Regions from separate parts of the Albidovulum sp. genome, predicted to be linked through region 2. Evidence: riboswitches for the same ligand, from Rfam matches in the RefSeq annotation. Region 2 holds a riboswitch; the other holds the start of a gene.
What was found. Region 2 has a riboswitch for cobalamin ahead of ACMUOO_RS15815 (DUF1636 domain-containing protein). Riboswitches for the same ligand answer to the same signal wherever they lie in the genome.
Positions count from the first base shown of each region.

Region 1: it holds a riboswitch for cobalamin, as region 2 does, so the genes downstream of both, ACMUOO_RS12465 (CbtB domain-containing protein) here and ACMUOO_RS15815 (DUF1636 domain-containing protein) in region 2, are expected to answer to the same signal.

Region 1 is NZ_JAYRTX010000074.1:28-5,546, forward strand. Features, by position in the region: partial or broken gene ACMUOO_RS12450 (cobyrinate a,c-diamide synthase) at 1-786, shown strand, start outside; gene cobA (uroporphyrinogen-III C-methyltransferase) at 783-1,502, shown strand; gene ACMUOO_RS12460 (DUF1636 family protein) at 1,507-1,830, shown strand; cobalamin riboswitch at 1,894-2,113, shown strand; gene ACMUOO_RS12465 (CbtB domain-containing protein) at 2,096-2,317, shown strand; gene ACMUOO_RS12470 (CbtA family protein) at 2,339-3,070, shown strand; gene ACMUOO_RS12475 (energy-coupling factor ABC transporter permease) at 3,139-3,816, shown strand; gene cobF (precorrin-6A synthase (deacetylating)) at 3,884-4,636, shown strand; gene ACMUOO_RS12485 (LacI family DNA-binding transcriptional regulator) at 4,652-5,519, opposite strand, start outside.
Region 2 is NZ_JAYRTX010000129.1:641-6,159, reverse strand. Features, by position in the region: gene cobN (cobaltochelatase subunit CobN) at 1-2,748, opposite strand, end outside; gene cobW (cobalamin biosynthesis protein CobW) at 2,758-3,807, opposite strand; gene ACMUOO_RS15815 (DUF1636 domain-containing protein) at 3,808-4,167, opposite strand; cobalamin riboswitch at 4,269-4,502, opposite strand; gene cobO (cob(I)yrinic acid a,c-diamide adenosyltransferase) at 4,540-5,172, shown strand; partial or broken gene ACMUOO_RS15805 (cobyric acid synthase) at 5,438-5,519, shown strand, end outside.

The DNA.
Region 1 (5,519 bases), on a different contig from region 2:
ATCGGCGCGCTGCCGCGCAATCCGGGTGTTTCTGTGCCCGAACGGCACCTCGGCCTCGTCCAGGCCGAGGAGACGCCGGAACTCGACCGGATCGTGGCGGAAGCCGCCACGTTCATAGCGGCGAATCTCGATCTCGACGCCGTGCGGAGGGCTGCCGGCCGGACGCGGCTTCGCGCCGACGCTCCCGTGCCTGTGACGCCCCCCGGCCAGCGCATCGCCCTTGCCCGCGATGCGGCCTTCTCCTTCGTCTACCCGCATCTTCTCGACGGCTGGCGGCGCGCCGGGGCGGAGGTGCTGCCCTTCTCGCCGCTCGCTGACGAGGGGCCGGATGCCTCCGCCGACTGCTGCTGGCTGCCGGGAGGATACCCCGAGCTACACGGGCCGACGCTCGCGGCCGCGGCACGGTTCCGGCAGGGTCTCAAAGGCTTCGCCGAAACCCGGCCCGTGCACGGCGAGTGCGGAGGATACATGGCGATGGGCGAGGCGATCATCGACCGCGAGGGGCACCGGCACGAGATGTCCGGACTCCTTGGCCTCGTCACCTCGTTCGAGAAGCGCCGGATGCACCTTGGCTACCGGCTGGCCGATCTTGCCGTGCCGATGCCCGGTCACGGGCCTGGAGCCCGGCTCCGGGGACACGAGTTTCATTACTCGACGATCCTCACCCAACCCGATATGCCACTTGCGCACGTCACCGATGCCAATGGCGAGCCCGTGCCCGAAACGGGCTCTCGCCGGGGGCATGCGACCGGCACGTTCTTCCACCTGATCGCGGAGGCGACATGAGCGGGTTCGTCAGTTTCGTCTCCTCCGGACCGGGCGATCCGGACTTGCTGACGTTGCGCGGGGCAGAGCGGTTGCGGACGGCCGATGTCGTCCTCTTCGACGACCTCTCCTCGGGGCCCATCCTCGCTCATGCACGGCCGGGTGCCGACCTTGTCGGTGTCGGCAAGCGTGCCGGCAGGCCCTCCGCGAAGCAGGACCATGTGAACCGGCTTCTTGTCGACTACGCCCTGACCGGGGCGCGGGTCGTGCGGCTGAAGTCCGGTGACAGCGGCCTCTTCGGGCGGCTGGAGGAGGAGATCGTGGCCTGCCGGGAGGCCGGCGTCGGCTACGAGATCGTGCCGGGCGTACCTTCGGCCATGGCAGCGGCGGCGGCGGCCGGAATCCCGCTGACGCGGCGTCTGACCGCGCGGCGGGTGCAGTTCGTGACGGGCCACGACATGACCGGATCGCTGCCTGCGGACCTGAACCTCGCCGCGCTGGCCGACGCCACGGCGACGACCGTCATCTTCATGGGCAAGCGCACCTTCGGCGAGCTCGCACGCCGCCTGCGCGCGGCCGGCATGCCGGCGGATACGCCTGCGCTGCTGGCCGAAAGCGTCTCTACGCCGGCCCAGAAGCTGGTGCGCGGCACACTCGGGTCGATGGAGGCGCAGATCGCGGCCGAGGCCGGCGACGGCCCCGCGCTGATCCTCCTCGGTCCGCTGGCAGAGGGCTGAGCGCATGGCCGCGGTTCTCACCATCTGCCGCTCTTGCCCGGCAGGGCGCGCGGGGCTGGCCACGGCGCTCGCAGATGCGGTCGCCGCCGCCGGCCTCGCCGCGCGGATCGACGAGACGGACTGCATGTCGGGCTGCACCCGGCCCTCCACCGTCGCGGTGCGCGCGGACGGAAAGACTGCCTATCTCTTCGGCGACCTGACCGAGGCGGATATCCCGAGCCTCGTCACCTTCCTGCGCCTCTATGGCGCGACGGCGGACGGCAACCTTGCCGATGCGCGCCCGCTCGGGTCCCTCAGGGAAAAGGCGCTGGCGCGTATCCCGGGGTGACGGAAAGGTCGCATCCGCCCCTGCCCGCGCCGCAATCCGCCTTGACCCGCATCCGAGAATGCTGGCACATGGTCACGGTATGGTGTCCTTCAGGCGCAAAGCGCCGGGACTGAAACGGGAATGGGGTAGGGTGGACCAAAGGCGGCACCCCAAGCCCCAACCGCCCCCGCGACTGTAAGCGGCGAGCGGCCTTCCAGAAGCCACTGGGGTGCCTGCCCCGGGAAGGCGGAAAGGCCGCAGCGACCCGCGAGTCAGGAGACCGGCCATGCGACGACGCAACGCGAACGCCGTCGGGTGTGACGGCAGGGAGATGAACATGACCGCGATGACCAAAGCCGCCGCCAAGACCGGTTCGGCCACCCTTTCCATCGTCTTTGTCGCGCTGATCGGTGCCACCGGCCTTTTCCTGGCCGGCCATGCCCAGTCGGCGACGCTGCATGACGCCGCGCATGACATGCGCCACGCGACCGGCTTCCCCTGCCACTGAGCGGGCCGACGGTCTGACCTCATGATCAAACGCATGCTGGCCGGCGGCATCATCGCCGGCTTTGCGGCAGGGTTGCTTGCGGCCGTGCTGCATTTCGCGTTCGTCCAGAACCTGATCCTTCTGGGGGAGCAATATGAAACCGGCGCGCTGGTGCATTTCGAACATCAAGTCGAGGCCCAGGCTGCGACGCACGATCATGCCGGGGACGAGGCGGTCGCGGGTCATGACCACGGAGCGGCAGGTGCCGACAATACGGACGACTTCCAGCGCAACGCGCTGACGGTTCTGTTCACCACGCTGATCTATGCTTCCTATGGCATTCTTCTCGTCGCGGGCTTCTCGCTGGCGGAACATTTCGGCCGGACGGTCTCGGCGGGTGAGGGTGTGCTCTGGGGGCTTTCGGGTTTTGCGGCGTTTCAGCTTGCACCGGCCATGGGATTGCCGCCCGAACTGCCGGGCTCGGTCGCAGCCGACCTCGGCGCCCGGCAGGCATGGTGGCTCGGCACCGTTCTTGCCACCGGTGTGGGCCTCGCGCTCCTCGGCTATGGCCGCACCGCCCTGACGGCGGCACTCGGCGGCGCACTTCTGGCCGCACCACATGCCATCGGCGCTCCGCGACTCGATCAGTTCTACGGCATCGCCCCGCCGGAGCTTGCCGCCGAATTCGCGGCGCGGGTTCTCGGCGTCGGCTTCGTCGTCTGGGGGGCACTCGGCTGGCTCGCCGGGCGGCTCTGGTCAAGAACGCCCGCATAAGCGATTTTCCGGAGCCGCTGGATCAGCGGCCCCGGCGCCTTCATCATCCATCCTGCTGGGAGACCATCATGCATATCGAACCGGGTATCGTGGACGGCGCGAAGATCGTGCTGAGCCATGCCACCGCCGCGGCGGCCGGCGCCATGGCGCTGCGCGAAACCGTCAGGACCGTCCGCGCAGCGGGTGTTGCGGCCTTCGCCGGCCGCACGGCTATCACGGCGGGGCTCGTCTTCAGCTTCTTCCAGATCCTGCCGCACTTCCCCGTCGGGGTGTCCGAGGTGCACTTCATCCTCGGCTCGACGCTGTTCCTGCTCTTCGGGGCAGCGCCCGCCGCGCTGGGCCTTGCGCTCGGCCTGCTTGTCCAGGGCCTGGTCTTCGCGCCCTTCGACCTGCCCCAATACGGCATGAACGTCACCACGCTTCTCGTGCCGCTTTTCGCGCTGCAGATGCTGGCACGGCGGATCATCGCGCCCGATACGGCCTACGTCGATCTGCGCTACGGCCAGGCGCTCGCCCTCTCGACCGCGTATCAGGCCGGCGTCGTTGCCTGGGTCGGCTTCTGGGCCTTCTATGGCCAGGGCTTCGGCGCCGCGAACATCGCCGCCGTCGCCAGCTTCGGCGCGGCCTACATGATGGTCGTGCTGATCGAACCCCTCGCCGATCTCGCCGTACTTGCCGCCGCGAAGTCTCTGCGCGACCTGACCGGCGGCCGCCTGTTCGAGCGTCGCCTGCACCTGGCCGCATGAACCATCCGCCGACGCATCGGGCGCGGCCCCGCTTGCGGGCCGCGTCCTTTTGTTGTTGAAGCGCCCCATGATCGAGCTCCACCTCATCGGGATAGGCACCGGCAACCCCGACCATCTGACGCTTCAGGCGATCAAGGCGCTGAATGCGGCGGATCTGATCCTGATTCCGCGGAAAGGCGAGACCAAGGCCGATCTGGCGGAGTTGCGCCGGTCGATCTGCGCCGACGTCCTCACCAACCCGGCCTCTCGTGTCGCCGAGTTCGACCTGCCCGTGCGCGATGCGATGAACCCGAGCTACCGGGAAGGCGTGGACAACTGGCACGAGGCGATTGCCGCGGTCTGGAAAGACACGATTCTGGCGGAAATCGGGCGCGAGGGGCGGGTAGCGCTTCTGGTCTGGGGCGACCCGTCGCTTTATGACAGCACGCTGCGCATCGCCCAGCGCGTCTCTCGGACCCTGCCCCTGTCCGTGCATGTTGTTGCGGGCATCACCTCGCTCCAGGTGCTGACGGCCGCCCATGCGATCCCCCTGAACGAGGTCGGGGAACCGTTCATCGTCACCACCGGGCGCCAGTTGCGCGACCACGGCTGGCCACTGGGCGTCGATACCGTGGCCGTCATGCTCGACGGCGACTGCTCGTTCCACGCGATCGCGTCCGACGGGGTGGCGATCTGGTGGGGCGCCTATCTCGGGATGGAAAACGAACTGCTCATCGCCGGCCCGCTCTCGGAAGTGTCAGATCGCATCGTCGCGGCGCGGGAGAAGGCGCGCGCGCGCTACGGCTGGATCATGGACATCTACATTCTGCGCCGCGCCTGAGGCGCCGACGCGAGGTCAGCTGCGCCGGATCGTGTCGCCCAGCTGAAGCACCGGCGTCAGTTCCACCCGCTCGCCGCCGATGAGACCGCTTTCGCTGTGTCCGCCGATTATCGCGGCGGCCCGCCGCCCGATCTCATGCCGGCAAGCGTCCATCGTCGCCAGCCGGCGCGGAAGGCCTTCAAGCAGATCGACGCCGTTGAACCCGGCGAGCCCGAGCTTGCCGGGCACGTCGATCCCGCTCTCGAGACAGTAAAGAAGCCCCCCTGCCCCGATCATGTCGTTGGAATAGTAGAGGAAATCGAGATCTGGATTGCGCTTCAGGATCGCCTCGGTCATCTCGCGCCCCTTCAGGAGCGCGGAGCCGCCGGAGTAGAATTCCCGGTCCGCAAGCTCGATCCCTGCCTCGGCCAGTCCCGCCTCGAACCCTTCCATCCGCTTCCGCGCCCGGTGGTCATGCGGCATCTTCGTGCCGAGAAAGCCGATCCGGCGATAGCCTGCCTTCACGATCGCCCGCGCCATCTCCAGCCCCGCGCGCTTGTGCGAGATGCCGACCACCGAATCGATCGCTTCGCCATCCACATCCATGATCTCGACGATCGGGATACCCGCGTTCTGCAGCATGGCGCGGGCCGCGTCGCTGTGTTCGAGCCCGGCGATGATCACGCCCGAGGGCCGCCACGACAGCATCTCGTATAGCACCGATTCCTCGCGCTCGGCCGAATAGTTGGTCACGCCGAAGACGGGCTGAAGGCCGCTGTCCTCGAGCTCCTCGGAAATCCCGCTCAGCACTTCGGGAAAGACGAGGTTCGACAGCGACGGCACGATCACGGCGACGAGATTGACCCGTTGCGAGGCGAGCGCGCCGGCAATCTTGTTCGGGACG
Region 2 (5,519 bases):
GTCGGCGCCTTTCACCTGCGCCTCCAGCGCCGCACGGGCGGGATGCGCCACGCCTGAAGCATCGATCGCCCATTCGGAGCCCGCAAGCCATGCCTCACCGGCGGCCCGCTGCCCCTCCGGTCCGTAGTCCTCGATGGCCTCGCCCATGGCGAGGCCGTATAGGCCGGGTTTCGGCCCGAAGACGCGCGGGGTGGAGCGGAGATAGGGGTTGTCCTCTGCTGCTTCGTCGCGCCCGGCAAGCGCCGTGGCGGCGGCTTCGAAGAGCTGGGCCAATCCGGGAAATACGTCTCTGAACAGTCCGGAAACCCGCAAGGTGACGTCAATCCGTGGGCGGCGCAGCAGCGCGAGCGGGATCACCTCGAAGCCCGAAACCCGCTCCGACCCCTCGTCCCATTTCGGGGAAAGGCCGGCAAGGTGCAGCGCCATGGCGAATTCCTCGCCCGCCGTCCGCATCGTGGCCGAGCCCCAGAGATCGACGACCAGCGATCGCGGCCAGTCGCCGTGGTCCTGAAGGTGGCGGCGCAAAAGCTCCTCGGCCAGCTTTACGCCCTGCGCATGGGCGGCGCGCGACGGCACGGCGCGGGGATCGGTGGTGTAAAGGTTGCGGCCCGTGGGCAGCACGTCGCTTCGCCCCCGGAAGGGCGAGCCCGATGGCCCGGCCTCCACCCGCCGCCCGTTCAGCGCGGCCAGCAGGCCCGCGCGCTCCTCCTTCCCGCACTGACCGGTGCCGAAGATGTGCAGCCCGTCGCCGTATCGGCTTTCCTTGATGTCGCAGACGAAGCGGTCGATCCGGGTGATCGCCTCGGCGGGCGAAGCGTCCTCGGGGATGCCGAGATCGACCTCCACGCCGCGTCCGCGCGCCTCGTCGCGGATGGCGGCGATCAACCGTTCGCGGCGGCCGGGGTCGAGCCCGTCGGCGGTGGAATATTCGTCCAGAAGCCGTTCAAGCCGGTTGAGGTCTTCCGGCACCGCGCTTTCCAGCAAGGGCGGCGGCAGGTGCCCGATGGTGACCGCACCGATGCGGCGCTTGGCCTGCGCGGCCTCGCCGGGGTCGTTGACGATGAAAGGGTAGATGACCGGCAGGTCGCCGGTCAGCGCCTCGGGCCAGCATTCCGCGGACAGCGCCACCGACTTGCCGGGCAGCCATTCCAGCGTGCCATGCGCGCCGATATGAACGAGGGCATGAAGGCCCTGCGACCTGAGCCAGAGGTAGAAGGCGACATATCCGTGGCGCGGGGTGCGTGAAAGGTCGTGGTAGTCGTCCGCGCGGGTCTTCACCTCGCCGCGCTCGGGCTGGAGCGCGACGAGCGCGCGGCCCCGGCGGATGGCGTGGAAGCGGAAATGACTGTCGGCCACTGAAGGGTCGTGGACCGGGTCGCCCCAGGCGGAAAAAAGGGCGGCGCGGAGTCCAGGAGGAAGCGTCGAGACAGTGTTTCCGTAAGCCGATACCGGCCATTCCACGGTTTCCTGCATCAGCGCATGCCCGAGGTCTTCGCCTGGCCCCGCGGTATGGCCCGCTGCGGCGAGCGACGCGAGGATTTCCTCGGCCGAGGCCAGCGCGTCGAGGCCGACGGCGTGGGCCAGTTGATGCGACTTGCCGGGATAGGTCGAGAGGACGAGGGCGAGCCTCCGCTCTTCCGCCGGGGTTGTTGCAAGACGATGCCAGCCCGCGACGCGGTCGCCAATGGCGGCAATCCGGTCGGCGTCGGCACGGTGGGCGAAGCGGGAATATTGCAGGTCGGGGTCGCGGCGCGCCGGGCTCTTGAAGCTCGCCACGCCGGCGAAGAGGCGGCCGTCGACCTCGGGCAGGACGACGTGCATGGCAAGGTCGGCAGGTGACAGGCCGCGATCCGCCGCCACCCAGTCGCGCCGCCGCGCGGTGGACAGCGCGACCTGGAAGACCGGGCAGCCGGGCGCGTCGAGAGGCGAGGGGGTGCCGTCTGCCCCCTTCGCCGAAAAGGCGGTAGCGTTGACGATGGCGGCAGGACCCAGACGCGCCAATTCGGCGCTGAGCCAGCCGGCGGCGGCCGTGTCCTTGAGCGAGGTGGCGAAGGCGCCGATGGCGGCGAAACCCCGCGCCTCCAACGCCGCGATGAGCTTGTCGACCGGGTCGGTATCCGCCGAGGTCAGGTAGCTGCGGTAGAAGGTGACGACGGCGAGCGGGCGGCCGGTCGCCTCGGGCCCTGGCACGACGCCCTTGCCGGGCAGGTACCAGCCGAAGGCGGGCACGGTCTTGTCGCCGGCCACCGGGCCGGCATAGAGGCCGGCGGCGAGCGCCAGCTGCTGCAGCGCGGCCTGGGCCGCGACGGCACCGCCGGCATCGCAAAGGGTCTGGAGCCTTCGCAGGGTCGATTCCGGCAGGGTGGACAGCGCGTCGAGCCGAGCATCCTCGCGCCCGTCGGCAGGCAGGACGGCGAGCGCGATGCGCTTGCGGCGACAGAGGTCCTGCACCTGCGCCAGCCCGTAGGCCCAATAGCCTTCACCGCCGATGAGCCGGATCAGGATGCCCTTCGCGCCGGAAAGCGTCCGTTCCACATAGGTATCGACCGACAGGGGATGGCGGAGCGCGACGAGATTGGCGAGCCTGAGGGTAGGCAATGATGCCTTGCCGCGTTGCCACCCGGCCGCGAAGGCGCCGAGGTCGCTGTCGGAGAAGGACAGCACCACCAGCTCGGCCGGGGACTGGCCGAGGTCGGTCGGTGTGTCGGTCTCCTCGAGCCCGTGGCTCTCGCGGAAGATGACATGCATCGGCGGCCCTCAGACCTCCTGCGCTTCGGGCATGAGTACGGAATGGATGGCGACCGGATCGACATGGTCGTGCTCGCCGATGACGATGAGCCGCGTGGCCCGCGGCGTATCACCCCAGGGCCGGTCGTACTGCGCGCGCACACGTTCGCCCACCGCCTGGACGAGCATCCGCATCGGCTTGCCCCGGACGGCCACGTAGCCCTTCACGCGAAGGATGTTCTGCTCACGCGCAAGCCGCACGATGTCGTGCTTCAACGCCTCGGGATCGGTGACTTCCGGCAGTTCGATCACCACCGTGTCGAAATCGTCGTGCTCGTGGTCGTCGGCCCCGTCGTGATGCGACGGACGGGCATGCAGGTCGTCCTCTGCGGCAGCGTTCAGACCGAGAATTACGGCCGGGTCGATCCGCCCCTCCTCCATCGCGAGGATCGGCAGCCTTCGCGGCGCCTCGGCCTCCACCACGGCGCGCGCGGCGGCAATGCCCGCCTCACCCGCCAGGTCGGCCTTGGTCAGAAGAACGATGTCTGCGCAGGCGATCTGATCCTCGAAGACTTCGGAAAGCGGGGTCTCGTGGTCAAGCGAGTCGTCGGCCGCGCGCTGCGCCTCGACCGCCGCCACGTCGGGCGCAAAGCGGCCCGCCGCCACCGCCTCGGCATCGGCCAGCGCGATGACGCCGTCCACGGTGATTCGCGAGCGGATCGCCGGCCAGTCGAAGGCCTTCAGGAGCGGCTTCGGAAGCGCAAGGCCTGACGTCTCTATCAGGATGTGGTCGGGCCGCACCGGTCGCGCCATCAGGGCCTCGATCGTCGGAATGAAATCGTCGGCGACGGTGCAGCAGATGCAGCCGTTGGCCAGTTCGACGATGTTCTCCTCGGGACAGTTCTCGTCGGCGCAGGATTTCAGGATCTCGCCGTCCACGCCGACCGAGCCGAATTCGTTCACCAGCACGGCGAGCCGCCTGCCTTGCGGGTTCTGCATCAGGTGGCGGATCAGCGTCGTCTTGCCCGAGCCGAGGAAGCCGGTGATGACGGTGACGGGGATCTTGTTCAGGTCTGCCATTCAGCTCTCCATCGGGGGGATGCGGGCAAGCGACTGCTTGCGGAAGATCACGGGGCGCTCGCGCCAGGGAACGAGGCCATCAGGCGAGGCGGCATAGGCGGCCGCGCCGGCAAGGATGTCGGCCACATGCGTGTCGGGGTCCAGTCCGCGATAGACATAGGACCAACGCCCCGGCCCCGTCAGCGCGATGTTGCAGCCGTGATCGCAGGCGGAGAGACACTCGACCGGCTCGATCCGAACGCCGGCCGGTGCGCCTGCGGTGCGCAACGCAGCAAGAAGCCTTGCGCCCGGGGCCTGACCGCCCTCGGCGACGGGGCGGCCCGCCGTGCAGGTCGTGCAGACATGAAGCGTCACGCGCACTCGGGTCATTCCTTCCTTTTGGGGGAGGCGCCTGCGAAGGGCGGGTTGCAATGGCTCACCCATGCGCGCCTGCCCCGAGCCGGTCGCGGAACCCCCCGTCCGCCGTCACGTCTCGCGCTGGCAGGTCTCCCGGCTTGCGGATGTCGGGGCGCTCCCAGGGGAACCCCCCGGCGGCCCTCCCGCCTTCCCGGTTCGCACCAGTGGCTTTGGGGGACCTCTCCGGTCACGGTCGCGGGGGCGGCTGCGCTTCGGCGTCGCGCCCCGATGGGTCGCAAAGCCGGTCGCATTCCCTCTTCGCCTGCCCTAAGACAGGAACCAGCGCCGCCTCACCTGAGGCATGAGGCCCTGTCTTGTCAAGCAACGGAAGGGACCATGACCGACCCAAAAACGACCGACCCCGCGGATGACCTAGCGCGCCATGCGCAGAAGATGGCGAAGAAGAAGGCCGCGCGCGACCGGATCATGGCGACCAAGGAGGGCGAGAAGGGCCTGATCATCGTCCATACCGGCGCGGGCAAGGGCAAGAGTTCCTCCGGTTTCGGCATGATCCTGCGCTGCATCGCCCACGGGATGCCCTGCGCCGTGGTGCAGTTCATCAAGGGCGCCTGGGACACTGGCGAGCGGCGCCTGATCGAGAGCCACTTCGCCGACCTCTGCCAGTTCTTCGCCATGGGCGAAGGGTTCACCTGGGAGACGCAGGACAAGGAGCGCGACATCGCCGCGGCCAGGCGCGGCTGGGAAAAGGCCAAGGATCTGATCCGGGACGAGCGTAACCGGATGGTCCTGCTCGACGAGATCAACATCGCGCTGCGCTACGACTACCTGCCGGTCGACGAGGTCGTCGCGTTCCTCAAGGAGGAGAAGCCGGCGATGACCCACGTTGTGCTGACCGGGCGGAATGCCAAGGAGGAGCTGATCGAGATTGCCGATCTGGTGACCGAGATGACGCTGGTGAAGCACCCGTTCCGGTCCGGGATCAAAGGCCAGAAGGGCGTGGAGTTCTGAGCTGAGGACCGGGGGCGCCGCCCCCCGACACCCGGAGTATTTTAACCGCAATGAAAGACACAATGGTTCACGCTCGGTGTGCGGTACAGGCGGGAGCGCCAATGACCGCCCACAGTGAAAGCATCCCGTCTCCCCGGAGCAATCCGCCCGAGGCGGGATGCCCCAACCTGGCGCCGATCCGGCGCGTCCTGCATTTCATTGTGGCAATAAATACTCCCGCCGGGGGCTTCCGAGCGCACCGCATGACCGGCCGTGGAGTGTGGCGGTGACCGCGCTGATGGTCCAGGGCTGCGGCTCGAATGTCGGCAAGTCGCTGCTGGTCGCCGGACTCTGCCGGGCGGCGCGCC